One region of the Peribacillus sp. genome, then DNA from elsewhere that is predicted to be linked to it. Evidence: riboswitches for the same ligand, from Rfam matches in the RefSeq annotation. Region 1 holds a riboswitch; each other region holds the start of a gene.
What was found. Region 1 has a riboswitch for S-adenosylmethionine ahead of AC52RT_RS03120 (LLM class flavin-dependent oxidoreductase). Riboswitches for the same ligand answer to the same signal wherever they lie in the genome.
Positions count from the first base shown of each region.

Region 2: linked by a shared signal. The riboswitch ahead of metK (methionine adenosyltransferase) and the one ahead of AC52RT_RS03120 (LLM class flavin-dependent oxidoreductase) in region 1 are both predicted to bind S-adenosylmethionine.
Region 3: linked by a shared signal. The riboswitch ahead of AC52RT_RS07385 (O-acetylhomoserine aminocarboxypropyltransferase/cysteine synthase family protein) and the one ahead of AC52RT_RS03120 (LLM class flavin-dependent oxidoreductase) in region 1 are both predicted to bind S-adenosylmethionine.

Region 1 covers NZ_JAZVJO010000092.1:876-11,633, reverse strand. Annotated here, with positions in the region: gene AC52RT_RS03125 (ATP-grasp domain-containing protein) at 1-546, opposite strand, end outside; gene AC52RT_RS03120 (LLM class flavin-dependent oxidoreductase) at 570-1,622, opposite strand; SAM riboswitch class I at 1,711-1,819, opposite strand; gene AC52RT_RS03115 (class I SAM-dependent methyltransferase) at 1,890-3,068, opposite strand; gene AC52RT_RS03110 (response regulator) at 3,085-3,717, opposite strand; gene AC52RT_RS03105 (sensor histidine kinase) at 3,718-4,743, opposite strand; gene liaF (cell wall-active antibiotics response protein LiaF) at 4,740-5,477, opposite strand; gene AC52RT_RS03095 (PspA/IM30 family protein) at 5,564-6,211, opposite strand; gene AC52RT_RS03090 (lmo0954 family membrane protein) at 6,233-6,580, opposite strand; gene AC52RT_RS03085 (DEAD/DEAH box helicase) at 6,744-8,066, opposite strand; gene AC52RT_RS03080 (NCS2 family permease) at 8,341-9,636, shown strand; gene AC52RT_RS03075 (hypothetical protein) at 9,675-10,232, opposite strand; gene AC52RT_RS03070 (Alp7A family actin-like protein) at 10,241-10,758, opposite strand, start outside.
Region 2 covers NZ_JAZVJO010000557.1:199-6,930, reverse strand. Annotated here, with positions in the region: gene mnmL (tRNA modification radical SAM protein MnmL/YtqA) at 1-789, shown strand, start outside; gene mnmM (tRNA 5-(aminomethyl)-2-thiouridylate-methyltransferase MnmM) at 786-1,358, shown strand; gene AC52RT_RS18270 (alpha/beta hydrolase) at 1,395-2,201, opposite strand; gene AC52RT_RS18265 (gamma carbonic anhydrase) at 2,315-2,836, shown strand; gene metK (methionine adenosyltransferase) at 2,944-4,143, opposite strand; SAM riboswitch class I at 4,361-4,527, opposite strand; gene pckA (phosphoenolpyruvate carboxykinase (ATP)) at 4,820-6,409, shown strand.
Region 3 covers NZ_JAZVJO010000234.1:574-6,878, forward strand. Annotated here, with positions in the region: partial or broken gene AC52RT_RS07380 (S8 family serine peptidase) at 1-961, opposite strand, end outside; SAM riboswitch class I at 1,374-1,480, shown strand; gene AC52RT_RS07385 (O-acetylhomoserine aminocarboxypropyltransferase/cysteine synthase family protein) at 1,577-2,890, shown strand; SAM riboswitch class I at 3,006-3,116, shown strand; gene AC52RT_RS07390 (methionine ABC transporter ATP-binding protein) at 3,288-4,322, shown strand; gene AC52RT_RS07395 (methionine ABC transporter permease) at 4,315-4,983, shown strand; gene AC52RT_RS07400 (MetQ/NlpA family ABC transporter substrate-binding protein) at 4,999-5,832, shown strand; gene AC52RT_RS07405 (carboxymuconolactone decarboxylase family protein) at 5,945-6,301, shown strand.

The DNA of each region.
Region 1 (10,758 bases):
AGGCGCCTTGATGTATTCCTGAATCAAGGTGATGCCATCTATCGGTTCGTCGAAATCAGGACCTTCTAGATAGTCTTTCAAGCCCTCAATGGAGTGGAATAATTGGACACCGAGACCTTTTCCTGCCCGATTGTGCTTGGTGATAAATGATTCAGCACCAATTTTCTCTGCGGCCTTCAAGATATTTTCCTTACCGATTGCAGCAATTGTTTTCGGTGTACGAATACCGGACTTTGTCAGGGCCGTATATTGGTTCACTTTGCTGACCTCTAAGCGAAGAGCGCGGCTTCCGTTAAATACGGTGCGGTTATGCTGTTCAAGCCAAGCCAGTACAGACTCTGTTAATTCTGGTGCATATCGATGACCGCGTGTATGGGATGATGCACTCATGCGGCTGTAAAAGACACCCTCTGGCGGAGTTTCTGTAAGATCAACGAGACCTTCGTCAAGATGCCACTCTTCGTATGGTAATTCCAGTTCATTCAATCGTTTCGTTAAATGGGCTGTCCATTCGTTATTTTCATGGAGAATATAAATTTTACTCATCATGTTGCCTCCTTCAAAATTAGTTAAACGGGTGCTTTTTTGCGTTTTGCTTCTACAAGAGGCTTAACCTGCTTGGCGAAGCGTTCCATCTCTTCAAGCTGCGGTGAAAATTGCAGCAATAGCAAATCTACTCCTGCTTCTTCGAAAGCAATAATTCGATCAGCAATTTGTTCAGGGGTTCCAATTAAATTCGGACGCAGACCGCGGTTAGAAACAGAATAATCGAAAAGTTTAACTTGCTGTTCAAGTTGTGATTTGCTGATAAAGTCGTTATATCCTGCATAACCGCCCGATTCCTTCACATCTGTGATTCTTGCAAGTTCAGCAGCCACTTCTTCTTCTGTATCACGGCAGACTACGTATGCAGCTAAACCAAAAGCTGAAAAAGGTTCACGGCCTGCTTCTGAACGCTGTCGTTTCATACCTTCAATCTTAGTCGAAATTTCTTCAACCGTTCCACCATGCATTACGTAGGCGTCACATTTATCGACGATCGTCTGTTTCCCGCGTGGACTTTCTCCACCTGCATACAGAATGGGATTGGGACGTTGAACCGGCTTTGGATGTAAGTGAGCATCCTTTATGCTGTAATATTTGCCCTCATATGAGAAGGTATCCTCGGCAGACCATAGTCCCGTTAAGATATCTAGAAATTCTTCTGTTCGATCATAACGCTCATCATGGGCCGTAAAAATCCCCCCATATTGCCGCGCTTCTTCTTCCCACCATGCAGATACCACATTCAGGGTAAAACGTCCGTTGCTTATGTTGTCTATATTGGCAGCCATTTTCGCTGTAACCGCTGGATTATGGAATCCAGGCCGTACTGCCGTCATAATCTCAATTTTTTCAGTTACCGCTGCTAGAGCTGCAGCGGTTGACCATGCTTCAAGCGAATCATGCTCAGGACCTTTAATATCATTTAAATTTAATTCCGCTACCAGTGTAGTGTCAAACCCCAATTTTTCTGCAGCTATTGTTACTTGTTTTGCATACTCAAAGGTTGCAGGCATGTTTTCATTTTCTACATTCCTTAACCATCCACCGAAAATAGGCAGCCAAAAGCCAAACTTCATGTTCAAAACCCCTTTGTTTTTATTGGTGAAACAGAGGAAAGACAACAAAAAAACTCCTTCGATAAGAAGAAGTTTGCGCAGTAGCCTTCACTTATCTTTCAGAGCATATGCTCCGCTGGAATTGGCACCATTCTGACAAACTGTCAGCGGCTGCCGGGCTTCATAGGGCCAGTTCCCTCCACCTCTCTTGATAAGACACTATTTAATTGGTTAAAAGATAAACTAATCCTACTATAAAAGTCGGTTTACTGCAATGAATAATTCTAATTATTCTAAATTTAGTTTTTCAGCAACAATCGTATACGTTTTCGGAATCCCCATATCATGCACTTTATGGTTTGGTTCTTCTTCTAACACCTTTATCATTAAGCCTGATTGGCCAATGGCCGTGATAAGCTCTCCAAGTGTCCACTTCCGTTGTACTACCTGGGACAAGCTTTTTTGTTCCTCATCAGGCATATGTTTTGTGAAAGCTACTTGGTTTTTTTCAATAGATGGATCAAAGTAATTGCCGCTTACTTTATGTTTTTTACCACTGGACGTGATTAATTTGGTTGAAATCGGATGAAATTCATGCAAAATAAAATGACCGCCTGGTTTTAATAAGGACTTAATTTTCTCCAGTAACGGCTGTAAGTCAATCATATAATGGAGGACACCAAGTTCCATCAGGACAAGATCTGCCCCCTCATTCTCAGGTAGTGAGAGCACGTCAGAAACAATATACTCGACCGGAACGTCTGCCGCATCAGCCAGCTCTCTAGCGAATGCTGCATTTTCTTTTGAAAAGTCAACCACTGTGACCTTTGCACCAAGGAGCGCCATCGCCACTGCTTTAACACCATTTGAGCCCATCAAATGCATCACTGATTTTCCTTGAAGATTACCCATATACTGATAAAAAGGTTTGAGTCTCCACTTAGGATTTTGCTTGATTTTTTCAACAAGTGCTTCAGGTTTTCCATAACGATTTAAAAGAGCACTGTAATTATTCTGGTTCCATGCTTGTTCATTTTCAGCTGTAAATCCCTGCTGTTCTTTGGCTAAATAAGCATGGATTTGATCACTATAAAGAGCCATTTCTTCGTTATAAAAGTAACTATAAAGTGATTGGCACCAAATGTTTGTCTGATCTATTTCTACCGATATCCGATATGGATCTGTCTTAATGGTTGTATTGTATTCACAGCTTATGTAAACGGTAATGGTATCGATTGTAAAACTGAAAACAGCGGATTCTGGATTGCTGCTAATGTCTGTCGGTGAATACTTAGTAAATATTCTTCTCGCTTCGTCTAAAACATCCCATTGGACAGACGCTTCGATTATTGAATCTTCAGAAATGGACGCACCTTGGACCCTTAATGATGCTTGGCCTTTAAATTGATACGGAATTCCCTGCTTTTCTAACTCTGTGCCTATCATCGTAACTGTCTTTAAATACATAGAATCCTCCAAAAAGTTATTTCACTAGTTGATGTTGAAACGCATAAATCACTGCTTGTGTACGATCTTGGACCTCAAGCTTATTTAAGATATTACTCACATGCACTTTCGCTGTTTTGACGGCAATAAATAATTCATCAGCAATTGCTTGATTCGTTTTCCCTTGTGTCATTAAAAGCAAAATCTCCATCTCACGATTTGTTAAGTATTCATGGGGAAGTTTACTAGCATGACTACGCATTTTTTTCATCATTTTATCTGTCACCTCTGGCTCTAACACGCTCTGGCCATGGTAAGTTGAACGAACAGCGTCTGCAATTTCACTTGCTTTTGAGGTTTTAAGCATATAGCTTGCTGCACCTGCTTCGAGAGCCGGATAGACCTTTTCATCATCTAGAAAACTTGTCACAATAATAATCTTTGCTTCCGGCCAGCTTTGCATAATGTTTCTAGTAGCTTCTATCCCGTCCATTTCCTTCATAACTAGGTCCATTAAAATAATATCCGGACGTAGTTCAAGGGCTAGTTTGACACCCGCTGCTCCATCATCTGCCTCAGCTATCACGGTAATATCAGGCTGTGCAGATAAATAAGCGGTCACCCCTATTCTAACCATTTCATGGTCATCCACAAACAAGACACTAATCATTTAGGTATCCCCCTTAGTCTGTAGTAGTGGTATTTTGACTTCTAGTCGTGTTCCATTCCCTGGAACACTGACAATTTTCAGTGACCCGCCTAGCTCTACAGCTCGTTCTTTCATATTCTGCAAACCATACGAACCCGTTTTCGTTTGATCGAGTTCAAATCCCATTCCATCGTCTACAATGCGTAAAATAACCATCTCATCACGCTCAATCAGTAACACATCGATACTATTTGCCTTGGCATGCCTTAATGTATTAGATACTGATTCTTGTAGAATTCGGAACAGATGATCTTCTATCCCTTTATCAAGATGAATAGCTTCTGTTTTCCACTCTATTTTCATTGGCACCTTCTGAGCTAATTCTTCTAAAAGCTCTTGGATACCTTCTTGCAGAGATTTATTTCGTAATGGTACAGGTCTAAGATGTAAAAGCAATGCCCTCATTTCCAGCTGTGCCTGATGGATAATTCCTTCCACAACCGGAAGTTGTTTATCCTCGCCATTGTTTTCGGTAATAGCGGACATCATCATGGATGCAGCAAACAACTGCTGGCTGACTGAATCGTGTAGTTCCCTTGCCAAACGGTTTCTTTCTTGAGATACAATTTCCTGAATCCGCTTTTCCTGGTCTTCTGCTTTTTCAGTAGCAAGCTTCTGTGCTAACTTTGCCTGCTCTGCTCCAAGCTTTTGAATCTGCTCTGCCTGTTTGGCTAATGCTTTGAATTCCAGTAAGGAATAATCATCAAATGACTGAATAGGCCGGCCTAATTCCACTAAATGCAAATCATCACTAAGCTTATTCATTTGTCTGCGCCAGTATATTCCTGACACTATTCCATATGCAATTCCTACAAATAAAAGGATACTTGGAAAAGTAATGATAAAGGACAGATTAAGTAGTTTCATCTCCCAGAGATTTCGCCAGTTCTCTAAAGGATAAACATAGAAGACAAGAGCTGGAACAATAATTGCGGTTATGAGCGCAATACCAAAAGCATAGACAATCTGGCGAGTCATCACATTCATACCCGATTCACCTCGATATTGCCAATGAAGACGGAGGTGATGATGGTCACTTTTTGAACAGCGTTATGGAAGCCCTCTGTTTGGCAGGAAATAATTTGATTATACATCCGCTTTTCATGATTTTGAAAGATGACGGCTCTGCCGATTACGACTGAGTGGTGAAGGTTTACTTCAACATCATATGGAATTTTGATTTTCAGGTTGCCCACCATGCTTCTTATCGAAATAATGGTTTCACCTTTTGGAAGGATCGTATTGCTTAAATCGATGACTACATCACCAATTCCTCGTTGAATATTGACATTATTCCATTCGTAGACTGACTTCTGGGTTTGCTGCGAACCTATTAGTTTGTTACTGAATAAATAACTTGTTTTAATCAACTGTTCTTTTTCTTCGGTATTTTGTTTAGGTTCAGTCAACACCAACTGTACTTTTTCAGGATTTTGTTTAGATAAATAAAAACCATAGAGGGCATATGCAAGAATCACGAGGAGAAAAAATTTGAATACAAACATATTTAACACAATGATAATCGTGCTAAATACGCCAATGAAAAACAGTATTTTCCCTATTTTTCGATGGTATTTTTTTTTACCTATAAATAAGCAGCCGATGGAGAGGGCAAGGGTGTAAATGAGTCCGCCGTCAAAAAAAACAAGTTCCATAATAAGCGAGATAAGGCCAATTAAAAAGATCCAACTGATATAATCTGTGTTTACTTGTTTAAACATCCTGATCCTCCTCTCTCATCAATCTAACTTTTGATTATTCATTACGAAAAAGGCGCAGCTAACTACGCCTTTTAAGAATAACATGATTACGAAATTGAATGTGTTTCTTCTTTTTTCATATCCTTTTCTAGTTGAATAATTCGGGTATCGATACTTTGCCTTTGATAGTTTGAGTTAATTCTTTGCTCCAAATTATCCAAGTAGTTTTCTGTATCTTCAAATTTTCCTGTTGACGAACTTGACGTACTGCCAGAATCGATTACTTGATTCATACGTTGATGAGCGTGAGCTATGTTTTCTTTACCCATTAATTCCATTCTTCTAATGTTCATGTCCTTTAATTTATGCTTCATTTCTCTATATTTATACTCTAGTTCACTCAACTGCTTTTCAGCCTTAAATAACGCTTCTTTTATTCGGAGTGCACGGGTGCTGTAAAGTTCACTTTCTTGAATAGCAAAGGCCTGCAGCTCTGATTCCCCAGCTTTTTCTGCAATCTTCGCTTGATTCTTCCGTTTTTCAGCTAACCCCTCCGCTTCAGCAAGTTCCTTCGTAAATTCAGCTTTTAATTGATACTGACGCTCGACCAGCTTACGGACCTTTTCAGTTTCCGCTTCAGCCTGACGTAAATATTGATTGAGCAGCGCTATTGGGTTTTTCTGTTCCATTTTATCAAGTACATGATAAAAATCAGCTGTTAGTGTTTGTTTCATTCGTGAAAATAAGTCATTCATATAAAACACTCCTCCGTTTTTTTATTTATTCAAATTTGCCCACTGTTTTTCAAAGTTTGTAAAAGGATCCGATGATTCTTCATTACCTATTTTTTTGTCTCGGTTCCATTTCTTATACACAAGATAGACGATATACGCCGCCACAAGTCCGAGTATTGCAGGTACATGTGATACAGATGCCATTAATGCTACCAGCACAATAATTGCCCAGGTAATTTTTGCTCCTGTATTTTCTGATTTAAGCAATTGTTTAAAACTGTAATAAAGAATTGCTAAACAGATAATCAAGCTGATTAATGGGCCAACATTTGTAAGAGCAATGATCGCTGCAATTCCTCCAATAATGATTAAGCCTGCTTTTTTCATCATAGTAACCGTACCTCCTTTCCTTATTTCTATCATAGCTATTGGATGGATTTTTTATAATGAGCTGCAGAGGTATTTTCACATAGGTCCTGCGACGTATTTCAACTGAGAAAAATGCAAACAAACCCTGCCGTATAGCACAGCAGGGCTAAAGAATGACACTTATTTATCTCTTACGTGAATCACTTCGTCCATTTCCTGATTTGGCTGCAAAGCCGCTATCTGAATTTGTACCTCTTTTTCTTGAAGGGGAAGGTTTCCCAGAGGTTTTACCTGGGCTGCTCGGCTTGCCATGGCGCTTATTGAAATCAGAACGAGCATTATTGCCCTGAACTCGTTTTGGCTTAGCAGTCGCCCTTGTAGGCTCATTCATAACAATGCCTTCGAGCTGTCTACGATCAATTTTCATCTCGATGCCCTTTTCGATATCTTTTAATATCGGCAAATCTTTTGTAGCGATAAACGTTACCGCTAAACCATGTTCGCCTGCTCGTCCAGTCCGGCCGATTCGGTGAATATAACTTTCCGCATCTTCCGGAACATCATAGTTAAAGACATGTGTAACACCCTCAACATCAAGACCCCTCGCGGCTACATCTGTTGCCACCAAAAACTGCAGGGAGGCATTCCGGAAGTTCCTCATGACACGTTCACGCTTCGCTTGTGAGATATCTCCATGCAGTTCGTCTGAATTGTATCCAGCACTCTTTAACGCTTCATTTAACACAGATACCCTGCGCTTTGTTCGACAGAAAATAACCGCTAAGTAGGGCTGTTCTTCATCAATGATTTTAATAAGTGATGCTTGCTTAGCCCGGTCCGTGGTTTCAATGACCACCTGACGAATTTGTTTAACGGTAACCTGACTGTTTTCAACGGCTATCTTAAGTGGATTATTCATAAACCGTTTAGATAGAGAAATAACTTGTTCTGGCATCGTTGCTGAGAAAAGCAGCGTCTGCCTATCAGCTGGAATATTTTCAATGATTTCCTCAACCTCAGGCAAGAATCCAATTTGAAGCATTTGATCTGCCTCATCAAGGACTAGGTGTTTCACTTTTGATAGATCGATTGTTCCTCTTCTAGTATGATCTAACAATCTTCCTGGAGTCGCAACCACGACTAATATACTGCGTTTTAGTTTCTTCAATTGGCGGTCTACATCTTGCCCCCCATATACGGCAAGGACATGAAAGTCCTCAATTTGCTCCGCAAATTTCGTCAGCTCAGCTGTTATCTGAAGAGCTAGTTCTCTTGTTGGGGTTACAATAAGTGACTGAATATAAGGCGTTTCCGTATCAGTGTGCTCAATAATCGGCAGTAAAAACGCCAATGTTTTTCCCGTTCCAGTCTGCGCCTTGCCGATTACATCCCTGCCGGCTAGTATCTCTGGAATCGCCTGCTCTTGAATCGGTGTTGGAGATGTAATCCCCATATAATTCAACATTTCTTCTATTGGTCCATCTATTCCTAATTCAGTAAATTTCATTTAGTACCTGCCTACTCTCCGAAGAGTTTTTTTCTTGTTACTTCTTTTAGCAAGTATACCACGTTTTACGACCTTCTTTTACACGTGTTCTTTTGTTGAACTTCCTTATCCTGTTATTGTGCTTTTGTTAGAACTTGATTATAATTTATAGGATTTATATTTATGTACAAACTAATGCATACAGAGAGAATTTGCCGAATATCGGCAAGCTATTCCTCCTTGCCATTCGTATTTCATATGGCAGGGAGGTTTCTATATTAAAAGGAGTGGCATCATGTTTAAACTTAAAGAACGGAACACGACCGTTAAAACAGAAATTATTGCCGGATTGACTACATTCTTGACAGTCGCCTATGTTATTGTTGTTAATCCGAAGATTTTATCTGAAGCTGGTGTACCTTTTGATCAAGCTTTTACAGCAACAATCATTGCTACACTGGTCGGGACATTATGCATGGCCTTGCTTGCTAATTACCCAATTATTATAGCCCCAGCGATGGGCTTAAATGCCTACTTTGCTTATTCCGTACTAGGTACTTATAATATCTCTTATACAGTTGCCTTTTCTGCCGTATTTGTGACCGGGATCATCTTCTTGATTCTATCTTTAACATCATTCAGAACAAAGTTAATCACAGCTATTCCCGATAATTTGAAGCATGCAATCAGTGCTGGTATCGGTCTATTCATTGCTTTTATCGGCCTGCGTCTATCTGGAATAGTCGCCGATCATGAAACCAACTTAGTGGCATTGGGTGATTTCACAGACCCAAAGGTAGCACTAACCTTAATAGGCTTAATCATAACCATAATCTTAATGACCTTAAACATTCAAGGATCCATTTTCATTGGTATGGTCATCACCGCATTAATTGCCTACTTTACCGGTCAGTTACATTTTAACGGGATTGCTGCCTTGCCGCACTTACCAGAAGGCGCGCTCATCACAAATCCGATTACATCGTTTAACGATGTCATTAATTATGGTTTATATGGTGTTGTTTTCTCCTTTTTACTTGTTATGCTGTTTGATACGACAGGAGCCCTCCTAGGGATTGTTCGTCAGGCAGGGTTATTAAAGGACGGGAAGCTTGAAAAACCTGGCAGTGCCTTTTTTGCCGACTCCATCGGAACAACTGTCGGCGCTGTGTTTGGAACAAGTCCAACAGCTGCCTCCGTTGAATCTTCAGCAGGGGTAGGAGCTGGTGGTAAAACTGGTCTAACTGCCTTAACGGTAGCTGTTTTATTCTTAATAACGGCTTTCTTCAGTCCCTTAATCGGTTCTTTATCAGATGTTGCCGCTATTACTGCACCAAGTTTAATCATTGTAGGATGTTTTATGATCAAAAGTATTTCAGACATCAATTGGCATGATTTTGACGAAGCCTTCCCAGCTTTCTTGGTGATTGTGACCATGCCATTGACATCAAGCATCGCTAATGGAATTGCCCTTGGTTTCATTGCCTATCCCATTATGAAAATTGCGAAAGGTAAAATCCGTGAGGTGCATCCTTTCGTTTACGTATTCGCTATTTTATTCCTATACCAACTGATCTTCTTAGCAAGCTAAAAAAGAGGCAAGCTGCATAATGCAGCTGCCTCTTTTTCTTATTTATTCATCTGAGCGAGGAAATCACCCAATAAATCATCAAGATTTTCCTCTTCTACTTCTTCGCTGCTCTCATCCACTTGTGTAGTACTGTCATTCCAATCAAAATTATCTAATTCAGCTTCAGAGACGGGTAATCTTATGTGAATATCCTCTTCCACTTCTTGATTAACAGGCTGTTCCTGTAAATAAAGGGCTTCATCAATCTCCAACGCATTACTAGTCAGGGAAGCCAATAAGGACGTCGCCCTTATAGGGTCAGACAATATATGATATAAAATGGTTCCAAGCATAGCCTCAGAATGAGCATGTTTGAGCCAATCCCTTTGACCCTTGTTTAGCTTATGAGGAAGAGGAATCTTGATCATTTCTCGATCCTGTACTGTCGAATTCCCAACATTTTCAAGCACAAATTCAGCTATTTTACTAGAAAAATTTCGTTTTTCTGTTTCTTTTAGCTTTTGGAGCTGTCTTAATACATGATCGGGTGTGTCGGAGGGAATTCGAAACGTAATCGCCTGACCCCGCTGTATTTCAGATGCAGTTGTCTTTTTCATGCTTCAACCTACTTAGTCATGCCGGATTTTTGAACATCCTTTTTACTTTGAATTTGTTCTTGTTTAGCATTTTTTCTGGCAAAATCGGAAATTAATTTATAATAGGCATTCGCCATCATCCAGATGCTTTCTTTTTCGTCTTCAAAGAAGTCGATATTATAGCCATCTAAATTATTATTTAATTTCTTCAGATAATCCTTAAGTACAATTGCGCCTCCGCCAACAAAATAGCAGATTTCCGTTTGAGAATTCTTCTGCCAAACATTGCGAAGATGGCGATATTCTTTCTTAGCCAGTTCACCTAAGATCCGGTCTGTAATATCATGAACGCTTGTCCTGCTGCCGCGCACCATGATATGATTGCGATCATTTTTCTTCGTGATAATGTCAACCACATCACGTCTGCTGTCGAGTTCAACGCCATGTTTACTGCGAATTTCTTCTCTGATGGATTCTAATGCTTCCGCAACACCCAAATTAAAGCCTTGAGCTTTGTCATCATCCACTCTACGGTTTCGAATGACTG
Region 2 (6,732 bases), on a different contig from region 1:
GCCGCTGGATCCGGAGACTTCGCAGGTAACCGAGTCGAGCCACTAGATGTTCAATTTAGAGAAATTAGTGAAAAAATGCATCATAAATGGAAAGATGGTAAATACATGGCCTACTTCCAAGCGTTTACGAATACACACGCACCTGTTGAAGTACTTCGGGAAAAATACGAAGGCGTTCTCCAGGAAAAAAATGTTGTCGGTTTATCTATAGGTACTCGGCCTGATTGTTTACCTGATGATGTTGTTGAGTATTTGGCCGAGCTTAACGAACGGACGTATCTTATTGTGGAGCTTGGACTGCAAACCGTGCATGAGAAAACAGCTCAGATGATCAATCGTGCTCACGACTTTGCCTGCTACAAAGAAGGTGTTGAAAAATTACGCAAGCATGGCATACGTGTCTGTTCTCATATTATTAACGGCCTTCCGCAGGAATCTTATGAAATGATGATGGAAACAGCACGTGAAGTTGCCAACCTCGATGTTCAAGGAATCAAAATTCATTTACTGCATCTTCTAAAAGGAACACCAATGGTCAAACAATACGAAAAAGGGCTGCTTGAGTTTCTTACCTTTGAAGACTATATCTCGCTTGTTTGTGATCAGCTGGAAATTCTTCCTCCTGAGATGATTATTCACCGCATAACAGGCGACGGCCCTATTGAATTAATGGTTGGGCCTATGTGGAGCGTTAACAAGTGGGCAGTATTGAATGCCATTGATGCAGAATTAAAGAAACGTAACAGCTATCAGGGGAAATTATACATAACGGAGGGTCCACGTAAATGAAACTAGAAAAGATCTTACCATTTGCCAGTCGTTTATTGAAAGACTCCTTAACTCATGGAGATATCGCCGTTGATGGAACAGTCGGAAATGGTTTTGACACCGTTTTTCTTGCAAATCTGGTCGGTGAAGAAGGGCATGTTTATGGGTTTGACATTCAGCAAGCTGCGATTGATCAAACGAAGAAAAAACTAGCATCCGAGCAGGTAACCGAACGATGCACATTATTTACTGCTGGACATGAACAAGTGACCTATCGTATTCCCGAGAAACACCACGGTCAAATAAAAGCTGCCATTTTTAATCTTGGTTATCTTCCTGGCGGCGACAAGTCAATTATCACACATTTTGAAACGACTATTTCAAGTGTAGAACAGCTCCTTGATATTATGGCTCCAGGCGGAATGATTGTCCTCGTTATTTATCATGGTCATCCTGGGGGTGCTGAAGAACGCGACCATCTACTCGAATACGCCGCAGCGTTATCTCAGCATCGTGCACATGTCTTGCAATACCAGTTTATAAATCAAGTGAACGACCCCCCATTTATCCTTGCTATAGAAAAAATATAGATTAAAAAGAAGCTGCCAAATTTAGGCAGCTTCTTTTCATTGAACTACGTATCCCAGCGTCTTCAGGCGGGTTTCCACAAAACTAAGCGCATAGGTGAATACATCGTTTCTTTCTGGTTCATTAAAAATCTCATGATAAAGTCCGTGCCATTCTTTATATTGCTTTTCACTGCATTGATTATAATTAAACCATTCTCTGACGGGGCGCTTGTCAACTATCTTATCGTCTCCACCCTGCATTAATAGCATTGGAACATCCTGAAATTCCGGAATATCCTCAAAGGCCTCCTTAATTGCACCCAGTAGTTCACGATACCAGCGAACGGAAACCTTCGTAACATATAATGAATCGTTGAGATCTTCTTCCTGGATTTCTAAATTTCTCGTAACTAGTTCAGGCTTGAGACCCGCATCAATTCTTAATTTAGGCAACGCAATATTTAACCCAATTGAAGCCGCACCGAGGAGCTTAGGCGGCTGAGCCATCAGTCCTAAACAAGGTGAAGAAAGAATGACGCCGGCTATTTCCAATTCATCTTCTTGTAAAAGTCTAATAGCAATCAGGCCTCCCATGCTATGTCCCAGCAGGAAGACTGGAAGCGCATATTCATATGCCTCTTCAATCCAAGTCCTGACCTCATTTAAGTACTGTTCAAATGAATTAATATGTCCTCGATAGGCTCTTGTTGTCATTCCTTGGCCTGGAAGGTCCCCCATAATAACATGATACCCAGCAGAGCGCCACATTTGTGACAGCCATTTATATCGGCCATGATGTTCCATTGCTCCATGTACCATAACAATTACAGCTTTCGGGCTTCCTTCAGCCTCCCATTTCCACATATGATGTCCCCCCTATCATTTTCAAGGTGTATTTTTTTCCAAATAGGTTTTCGTCCTTTATAATACAAATAATACATAAAAAATGTCGATTTCGGAAAGGATTTGTTTTAAATATGCCAGTTTACCCATATAAAAACAAAATACCTCAAATTGCTGAAAGCGTTTATCTTGCTGAGAATACAATTATAACAGGTGATGTTACCATTGATGCTGAATCAACCATTTGGTTCAACTCCGTCATTCGAGGGGATGTTGCTCCAACCATTATCGGAAAAAAAGTTAACATACAGGATAATAGTATTTTACACCAAAGCCCTAATAATCCTCTGATTATTGAAGATGAAGTGACGATTGGACATCAAGTTATTCTTCATAGCTGTAAAGTTAGGAAAGGTGCACTTATCGGAATGGGCTCGATCATTCTTGATAAAGCTGAAATCGGTGAGGGTGCATTTATAGGAGCCGGCAGTTTGGTCCCTCAAGGGAAAGTGATTCCACCTAACACGTTGGCATTCGGAAGACCGGCTAAAGTCATCCGCGAGCTAACCGAAGAGGACAAACATGATATGGAGCGTATAGTAACCGAATATGCCGAAAAGGGCCAATATTATAAATACACTGCTCCACTAGAATAAGATATGAATTCATTACATATAAGAGCTTGATTGTTCTAGTATTGATTCAGAAAAGCAGGATAATGCAAAAAAAAGAAATCTTACCTAGGTAAGACTTCTTTTTTTGTTTATGCTTTTGCTTGTTCTTTTAAAGAAGCTGCCTTGTCTGTACGTTCCCAAGGAAGATCGACATCCGTACGGCCAAAATGTCCATACGCTGCAGTTTGTTTATAAATCGGTCTACGAAGATCGAGCATTTTAATAATTCCAGCAGGGCGAAGATCAAAGTTCGCACTGACTAAGTCCACTAAAATATCTTCATCCACTTTTCCTGTACCGAATGTATCAACAGCGATTGAAACCGGCTTAGCTACACCGATAGCGTAAGCAAGCTGTACTTCTACTTTGTCAGCCAGACCCGCTGCCACTAAATTCTTCGCTACATACCGCGCAGCATACGCAGCTGAACGATCCACTTTTGTCGGATCTTTACCAGAGAATGCGCCGCCGCCATGACGAGCATATCCACCGTACGTATCAACAATAATTTTCCGTCCTGTCAGACCTGCATCACCTTGTGGTCCTCCAATGACGAAACGGCCAGTCGGATTAATGAAATATTTTGTTTCATCATCAATTAACCCGCTAGGCACTACCACATTAATGACATGTTCTTTTAAATCACGTTGAATTTGTTCCAATGTAACATCAGGACTATGTTGAGTCGAAATAACAATGGTATCTACACGGACCGGCTTGTTATTTTCATCATACTCAATCGTTACCTGTGTTTTACCATCTGGACGAAGGTACTCTAACGTTCCATTTTTACGGACTTCTGCTAGACGACGAGAAAGCTTATGAGCCAATGAAATAGGCAACGGCATAAGTTCTTCTGTTTCGTTACAAGCAAACCCAAACATCAATCCCTGATCTCCAGCACCGATTGCATTAATTTGATCATCAGTCATTTGGCCTTCACGAGATTCAAGAGCTTCATCGACTCCAGCAGCAATATCTGCTGACTGTTCATCAATCGAACTTAATACAGCACATGTTTCAGCATCAAAACCATATTTTGCGCGTGTGTATCCAATACCAGCAATTGTATCACGCACGATTCTTGGAATATCTACATAGGTAGAAGTAGTAATTTCACCAGCAACTAAAACTAAACCAGTTGTAACCGATGTTTCACATGCAACACGTGCATTTGCATCCTTAGCTAGGATAGCATCCAAGATTGAATCTGAAATCTGATCACAAATTTTATCCGGATGTCCTTCTGTCACAGACTCAGAAGTAAATAAACGACGTTTCTTTGACATTCTTTTGCCTCCTCAAATGTTCAGGCTAAGAAAAGGAATGGCAGCCATTCACATTATCTTTCCCATTTTGTTAGACGAAACTCATTCCCAGTTGGTATTATATAATAGAAGCAGAAAGGTTGATGCGAATCATTCATAGTAAAAAAGAATGATTAAACGCATAAAAACCCTTCCTAGTTTTTGAGGAAAGGTTTGTTGTCTCGAAATGATCCTTTCACTCTTATCGTTCAAGGGTTTTTTTACCTTGCTCAGGTTAGCACCAACACTAAAATGATTTTGCAAACAATTGCTGATTAAAGCAATTTATTGTTTTATCAAAATCAAACATTCTAGCAGGTTGCTGGGTTTCATTGGGCCTGGCCCTCCACCATCTCGGGATAAGAGAATCCGTACAATTTAAAATCATAACGTAATTCTACAAATTCTGTCAATACTTATTTCCTATTCAGAAGAAAAAGTTTCTATTTTCCACTATCCTCACATAATGTCATAGTGCAAAGGAAAAATGGAGTAAAAGGCATATAGCCTATAGATCCTTTCAATAAATTTCACCAATTAAAACCTTTTCCTCTCAGAAAATACAAGAAACAAAACAAATAGTATAGACTATTAAAACTAATGTGTTATACTATTTATAAATTGATTATAAATTCAAAAAAAGGTAGGTATCTCCTATATGAATACGCTTGATATCTCAAATGAGTTACACCAATTATTATCCGGTAACAACATACATGTGCAGCTTTCTGTACCTCAATTAGTTGAAAAAGTTTTAAGCCGCAACGAAGGGCAGCTCACGTCAACAGGAGCTGTAAAAGCTGAAACCGGAAAATACACAGGACGTTCTCCTAAGGATAAATATATAGTAGATGAAAAAGCTGTTCATGAAAAGATTGATTGGGGTACTGTAAACCAACCGATTTCTAGTGAAGTATTTGCAAAGTTATACGATAAAGTCCTGCAGTATTTAAAACAAAAAGATGAAGTATTTGTTTTCAAAGGCTTTGCAGGTGCAGATAAACAACATCAATTACCCATTCAAATAATTAACGAATACGCTTGGCATAATCTGTTTGCCCATCAATTATTTATTCGGCCAAATGAAGAAGAACTTCAAGATCATTTATCAGAATTCACGGTTATATCAGCACCAAACTTTAAAGCAGATCCAGCCGTAGACGGTACACAGTCAGAAACGTTTATTATTATTTCTTTTGAACGCAGGACGGTATTAATCGGCGGTACTGAATACGCAGGAGAAATGAAAAAATCTATTTTCTCAGTAATGAACTATCTTCTTCCTGAAAAAGGGATTCTTCCAATGCATTGTTCAGCCAATGTCGGCAGAGAAGGCGACGTCGCTTTATTCTTTGGTTTATCAGGAACTGGCAAGACTACATTATCTGCAGACTCCAACCGAAAATTAATTGGTGATGATGAGCATGGCTGGTCTTCAAATGGCGTTTTCAACATCGAAGGCGGCTGCTATGCAAAATGCATCAATTTATCTCGTGAAAAAGAACCTCAAATCTTTGACGCCATTCGTTTTGGTGCCGTTCTTGAGAATGTAGTTCTTCATCCAGATACCCGCATTGCGGATTATGACAGCAGTGCCTTGACTGAAAATACACGTGCTGCCTACCAAATACAATCGATTGATAATATCGTTGATCCAAGTGTTGCAGGTCACCCAACAACGATTATCTACCTAACTGCTGATGCATCAGGCGTATTGCCTCCTATCAGTAAACTAACGAAAGAACAAGCCATGTTCCATTTCTTAAGCGGCTATACGAGTAAATTAGCTGGAACGGAGAGAGGCATCACCTCCCCCGAAGCTACGTTCTCCACTTGCTTTGGTTCACCATTCCTACCGCTTCCTGCAGTCCGCTATGCAGAAATGCTCGGCGAAAAAATTGATGAACACAGCGCAAAAGTATTCCTCGTCAATACAGGTTGGACTGGCGGCGAGTACGGCGTCGGCAGCCGAATGAAGCTTGCTTATACAAGAGCCATGGTACAGGCAGCACTAGAAGGAGAATTAACCAACGTCGAAACCATCAAGGACGAAGTATTTGGCTTTGATATTCCACTACACGTGCCCGGCGTTCCAGACGAAGTACTCCAGCCTACACGAACATGGGAAGACAAAGATGCCTATAAAGCTAAGGCCATCGAACTAGCACAAAAATTCAATGAAAACTTCAAACAATTTTCAAATGTAGCCAGTACAATTAAAGAATTAGGCGGCCCATTAGTCAAATAAAAAATGCTCTCCCAAAAGATCATTGATCTTGTGTGGAGAGCGTTTTTTTATTTATATGAATGTATATCTACATCTGAATTTTTAAAAACTCAGCATATATTGGTAAATCCACCGAGTTAAATCACCGAGATTGGCATTAAATCCACTTAATCCTCTGTCATTCGTCCTTAAGTGAGAAACATACGCCCCTTCCGGCATTTTATTCGGCCCATAGTCAAGATCATTCCGCCCTTTCACCAAAAGATTCGACCCGACACCCTTTTAGATACACGTTCTGGATAACCCCGGTCCGCGCAGAAACGCCTTCATAAAATAACATCTTG
Region 3 (6,305 bases), on a different contig from region 1:
CAATATCAGAACCGCCGCTTGCAGAAAAGGCTTTAACAGCAATGTATTTAGCGCCCGGAGCAACACCGATTTGATTGGATCCATTTTCTTCAGATCCAACCATGGTTCCAATCGTATGTGTTCCGTGCCCTAAATCATCATAAGGTGAAGCCTGTCCACCCACCGCATCCAACCAATTATATTCATGGTCAGCGGTGTTTGGATTTGCAGGATTATAACCGCGGTATTTGGTTTTTAATGCTGGGTGATTCCATTGAACGCCTGTATCGATAGAGGCGATAACGGTTCCAGCACCATCAATCCCCATGTCCCATACAGCTGGTGTACTGATTTTATCGATATTCCACTCAATGGCGGACGTGTCGGCTTTGCTTTTAACGGCAGTAGAGCCATTCACTGCATTAGAGATTTTGGTTTTACTAGCTGGTTGAATTAACTGTCTGATTTCATTTGGCAGGATTTTAGCTACCTCAGGGTAAACAGCGAGCTGCTCCATTACGTCTTTGGAAGCTGTTACTGCCATCGCATTGACGATATAAAAGGATTGAAGATTCTTTGCTTGGCCTGCTTTTTCCTGTTTGACTAAATAGTCTTTAACATTTACCTGTGTTTCTAATGCAGTAGATCGAAGCTCGGATACAAGAGTAGAGCGTTTAAGTAGTTTTGATTGGTTAGCTGATAGTTTTTGTGTTTTGGCTATAGCAGCAGCTTTGGTAGATACTTTGTTGGTATCCACTTGTTCTTTGAATTTAATTAGGAAGGTAACTTCTTTATTTTCTTTAAATTGTGAAAGGACTGTAGGAGCAATCTTCTTTTGTTCTTTTCCTAAAAGACTATCTTTTGCAGAGGTATGAAGTGTACTTGTCGAAGCAATGGTGGAGTTTGTCGGAATGATCAAAGATGTAAGCAGCAAAATTGAAAATAATAAAGCCAGCCATTTTCTTTCTCGTTTTTTTTGCAAAGTTTCTTCCCCCTATTCGAATGTCAAAGAACAAAAATGAGACCGTTCTACAATTCAGCTACCCTCCGTTTCGCGTAGTCGGCTCGTATGTATAGCACTGTTGCTGCTTTAATAATAGCGAACTGTTCAATGAAATATTTGTCATATTTTGTCTTGAAAAACATTGGATTGTGAAAATGAATACTTGGTAGGAATAGCTGTACAGTGAAAACAAGGTCATAGTAAGGACGTATTTAGTAAACAGCAAAAAAATTTCGGCATAAGTGTGCTTTTATACAGGTGTCAAAAGAACTTTTCACCTTAAAGAGATAAAAAAATGGTTATAAAGATAGAAAAATCTGATTTCTTTATTGACGTTATCTTATGTTCGTGATATATTTCCTACAAGGTAATTATCTGAAAATTTAATATGTTCTTATCAAGAGAGGTGGAGGGACTGGCCCTTTGAAGCCCGGCAACCGGTATGTTTTTAATACACGGTGCTAATTCCAGCAGAGTATAAGCTCTGAAAGATAAGGAGAGTTCCTAAAAACTTCTTCTTAAACTAGATGAGGTTTTTTTGTTTCTTACATATCCTTAAAGAGCTAATAAGATTGTTAAAGGAGAGATGAGACAATGTCAGAAGAAAAAAGTTATCGGTTTGAAACAGTGAGTATTCATGGAGGATTACAGACGGATGAAACAGGAGCACGTTCTCTGCCTATTCATCAAAGTAATGCCTATTTATTTAAAGACACAGAGCATGCGGCCAATTTATTTGGATTAAAGGAAGCGGGCTATATATATACAAGGATTCATAATCCAACTGTGACAGTATTTGAGGAAAGGGTTGCACTGCTAGAAGGAGGGATCGGCTCTCTTGCGGTCGCAAGTGGAATGGCTGCTATTTCATTAGCCATCCTCAATCTAGCTGGAGCAGGGGACGAAATTGTAGCAGCTTCCACCCTTTATGGAGGAACATACAATTTATTTGCCAATACTCTGCCTAAGTATGGGATAAAGGTTCACTTTGTTTCACCTGAGGACCCGGAAAACTTTAGAAAAGCAATTACGCCGAAAACAAAGGCGATTTTTGGAGAAACCATTGGTAATCCAAGTTTAACTGTATTAGATATTGAGGCCATTGCTGACATTGCTCATGAAAATGGTATACCGTTGATTATTGATAATACCTTTGCAACACCTTATCTATGCCGTCCGATTGAATTCGGAGCTGATATTGTGATCCATTCGGCAACTAAATGGCTGCTTGGTAACGGGACGACATTGGGCGGCATTATTGTTGACGGTGGAAACTTTGACTGGAATTCGCCCAATTTCCCTGGCTTTACGGAACCTGATCCGAGCTACGGAGGGATTGTTTTCAGTGAAGCAGTGGGTCCGGCTGCGTTCATAACAAAGGCACGTGTGCAATTGCTTCGTGATTTTGGTCCGACATTGAGTGCACAAAGTGCGTACCAATTTACGCTAGGATTAGAGACCCTTCATGTAAGAATGAAGGAGCATCTAGCCAATACTAAAGAAATTGTTAGCTATTTGGAAAATCATCCCGCTGTCAGTTGGGTAACCTACCCGGGGAATACTAATCACCCTGATAAAAAACTCGTTGATAAATATTTGCCAAAGGGTGCGGGGTCTATTGTCATCTTTGGGATTAATGGGGGCCGTGATGCGGGAGCGAAGTTGATTAACTCCATCGATCTATGGTCACATGTTGCCAATGTAGGAGATGCTAAGAGTTTAATTATTCATCCAGCAAGTACAACTCATCAACAATTAAATGATAAGGAATTACTAAAATCAGGTGTTAGCGCTGACCTCGTCCGTCTATCCGTTGGCATTGAAAACGTTGAAGATTTAATAGAGGCGCTCGAAGATGGCATCGGAAAAGCAACAGGGATTACGAGTACCTCAGCTAAAACCATTTAAGATCATCTGACATCAATGTTTTTGATTGACATCATCTCTTTATTCATGATATTATTTTATAATAATTATTATGGACTTTTAACGAGGGGAAACCTTCAATCACATATACGTTTTACTCTTATCAAGAGAGGCTGAGGGATGTGCCCTTTGAAGCCCGGCAACCGACAAGGATTACCTTGGAAAGGTGCCAATTCACACAAAGCAGTCATGCTTTGGGAGATGAGAGGACGGTTAGTTTCTTAGCCAGCCTTTCTGCTCTTGCGGAAAGGTTTTTTTGTTTCTTAATTGAGATTTCAATACATGTTTAGGGTGAAATGAGAAACGATATATGTGAAGGTTTTTCTTGAGAGTCAGATTACTAAGTTCATAGAATGTATTGAATAAAGAGGTGAGATTATTGATAACATTATCACAAATAAGTAAGTCATTCCGAACAGGCTTGGCACAAGGCGGGTTAATAAAAGCAGTCGATAATGTCAGCATGAAGATAGATCAAGGTGAAATTTTCGGAATCATTGGATATAGCGGAGCAGGAAAAAGTACATTAATTCGGATGTTAAATGGTCTAGAAACACCAACGGATGGCTCAGTTATTGTGGCAGGACGGGAAATATCTAAAATCAAAGGGACAGAACTCAGAAAAGCTCGACAAGAAATCAGCATGATTTTTCAACATTTTAATCTGCTCTGGTCTCGATCGGTAGCTGATAATATTGCTTTTCCACTGGAAATTGCCGGTGTTTCGAAAACTGAAGCGAAAAAAAGAGTAAATGAATTGATTAAGCTGGTCGGTCTCGAAGGCAGAGAGGATGCGTATCCATCTCAGTTAAGCGGCGGACAGAAGCAAAGAGTCGGAATAGCTAGAGCTTTGGCTAATAATCCTAAGGTACTTCTCTGTGATGAGGCAACGTCAGCACTCGACCCGCAGACAACTGATTCAATTCTAGAACTGCTGGTTGATATCAATAAGCGCTTAGGATTGACGATTGTTTTGATTACTCATGAAATGCATGTCATTCGAAAGATTTGTCACCGTGTTGCTGTTATGGAAAGCGGGCAAGTGGTTGAACAAGGTCCTGTCCTGGATGTGTTCCGTCATCCTGTTCAACCCATTACAAAGAGATTCGTCCAACAGGTAACGGAGCCAGAGGAAACAAAGGAAACAATTGAACATTTATTGGAACGTTTCCCGGAAGGTAGAGTTATCCAGCTTACATTTGTCGGAGAGTCGACCAATAGTCCATTAATTACCCAACTGGTACGATCTTTCAAGTTAGATGTTACGATAGTGCAAGGAAAAATTTCACAAACCCAAAATGGAGCTTATGGGACGCTTTTTATTCATATCGATGGTGCTCAAGCAGAGATGGATTTAGCTCTACAATATATCAAAGAGCAGCAGGTTGACGTGGAGGTGATTTCACATGATTGAAGAATTATTACCTAACGTTGATTGGGAAGAAATGATGGAAGCAACGTATGAAACACTTTATATGACAGGAATATCTATTGTAGCAACCTTCATTTTAGGAATTGTCTTAGGACTTGTGTTATTTTTGACGTCTAAGGGAAACATATGGGAAAATCGTCCTGTAAATGTGGTCATTAGCGCATTTGTTAATATATTCAGATCTATTCCGTTTATCATCTTAATTGTCCTTCTCATTCCATTTACCAGGGCAGTTATGGGTTCAATGATTGGTGAAAATGCAGCTCTTCCTGCGTTAATTATCGGAGCAGCTCCTTTTTATGCGAGGATGGTCGAAATAGGGTTACGTGAAATTGACAAAGGTGTTATTGAAGCTTCACGGTCAATGGGAGCAACAATCAATACGATCATTTGGAAAGTGTTGATCCCAGAATCATTACCAGCCCTTATATCCGGTATCACGGTTACTGCGATTGCACTTGTTGGTTATACAGCGATGGCTGGGGTAATTGGAGCAGGCGGTCTCGGAAACCTTGCTTATCTGGATGGTTATCAGCGAGGTCAAAATGATGTGACGCTAATCGCTACGATTATCATTTTATTAATTGTATTTATTATTCAAATCATTGGTGACTTTTTCACAACGAAATTAGACAAGCGATAACTAGGAGATGAATTTATGAAAAAGATAGTCAGTTTTGCCTTAATTCTCGTTTTAACATTTGCGCTTGCTGCATGCGGCAATGACGATTCAGGTAAAGGCGGTAACGGTAAAGATTCAGTGGAACTAGTGGTGGGTGCTTCAAACGTACCACATGCGGAAATACTTGAAAAAGCTCAACCTCTTCTTGAGGAAAAAGGAATCGAGCTAAAAATTGAAACGTTCCAAGATTATGTTTTACCGAACAAAGCATTAGAGCAAAAAGACTTGGATGCGAACTATTTTCAACATATTCCTTATTTAGAAGCGCAAATAGCGGAAAATGGGTATGACTTTGTAAATGCTGGCGGCATTCATATCGAACCAATCGGAATTTACTCACAAAAGTATAAATCTCTCGACGAACTTCCAAATGGCGCTGAAATTATTATGAGCAGTTCGGTTGCTGATCATGGTCGTGCTTTATCATTGCTTGAAGCTAATGGGTTATTGACACTTAAAGAAGGAGTCGATAAAACGACGGCTACTGTCAAAGATATTTCTGAAAACCCGAAAAAGATTACGTTCAAAACCGATATTGAAGCAGCATTATTGCCTCAGGTATATAATAATAAAGAAGGCGATGCGGTTATGATCAATTCCAATTATGCAATTGACGCAGACTTGAATCCCCTTAAAGATTCCATTGCGATTGAAGATGAGAATTCACCATATGTGAATGTGATTGCCGTAAGAAAAGGCGATGAAAACAGCAAAGGGATTAAAGCACTAGTAGAAGTATTACATTCGAAAGAAATTCAAGATTTTATTTTAGAAGAATATGAAGGTGCAGTTGTACCTGTTTCTGAATAAATACATGATTTGAGGCTGCTCCTAGGAGCAGCCTCTTTGTTTTTTCTGCTTGGTATATCAGTTCAGCATCTGACCATACTAGAGAAAAAAGATGTATAAGGAGATGTTACTAATGACCACTGAACCTGTTAATCCGACTGAAGCAGCCCTATATGAATTCAAACATGGGATGGGTGTTTTTACACAAAAGATGCCAGAAATTGCAGGCCCTTACAATGATTTTGCAAAAGCCTGTTTCAAGGAAGGACAAATTACTCAAAAGGGAAAACAATTAATAGCGTTAGGGATCAGTCTTTACGCACAGGATGAATATTGTATTATTTATCATTTAAAGGGCTGTATTGATAATGGAGCATCCGAAACAGAAATTATGGAAGCTGTTGGAGTAACTGGTGCATTTGGAGGCGGAGCTGCACTTAGTCAGGGAGTTACGCTTGTTCAGGAAGCATTGGACGATTTATTACGTTGAACAC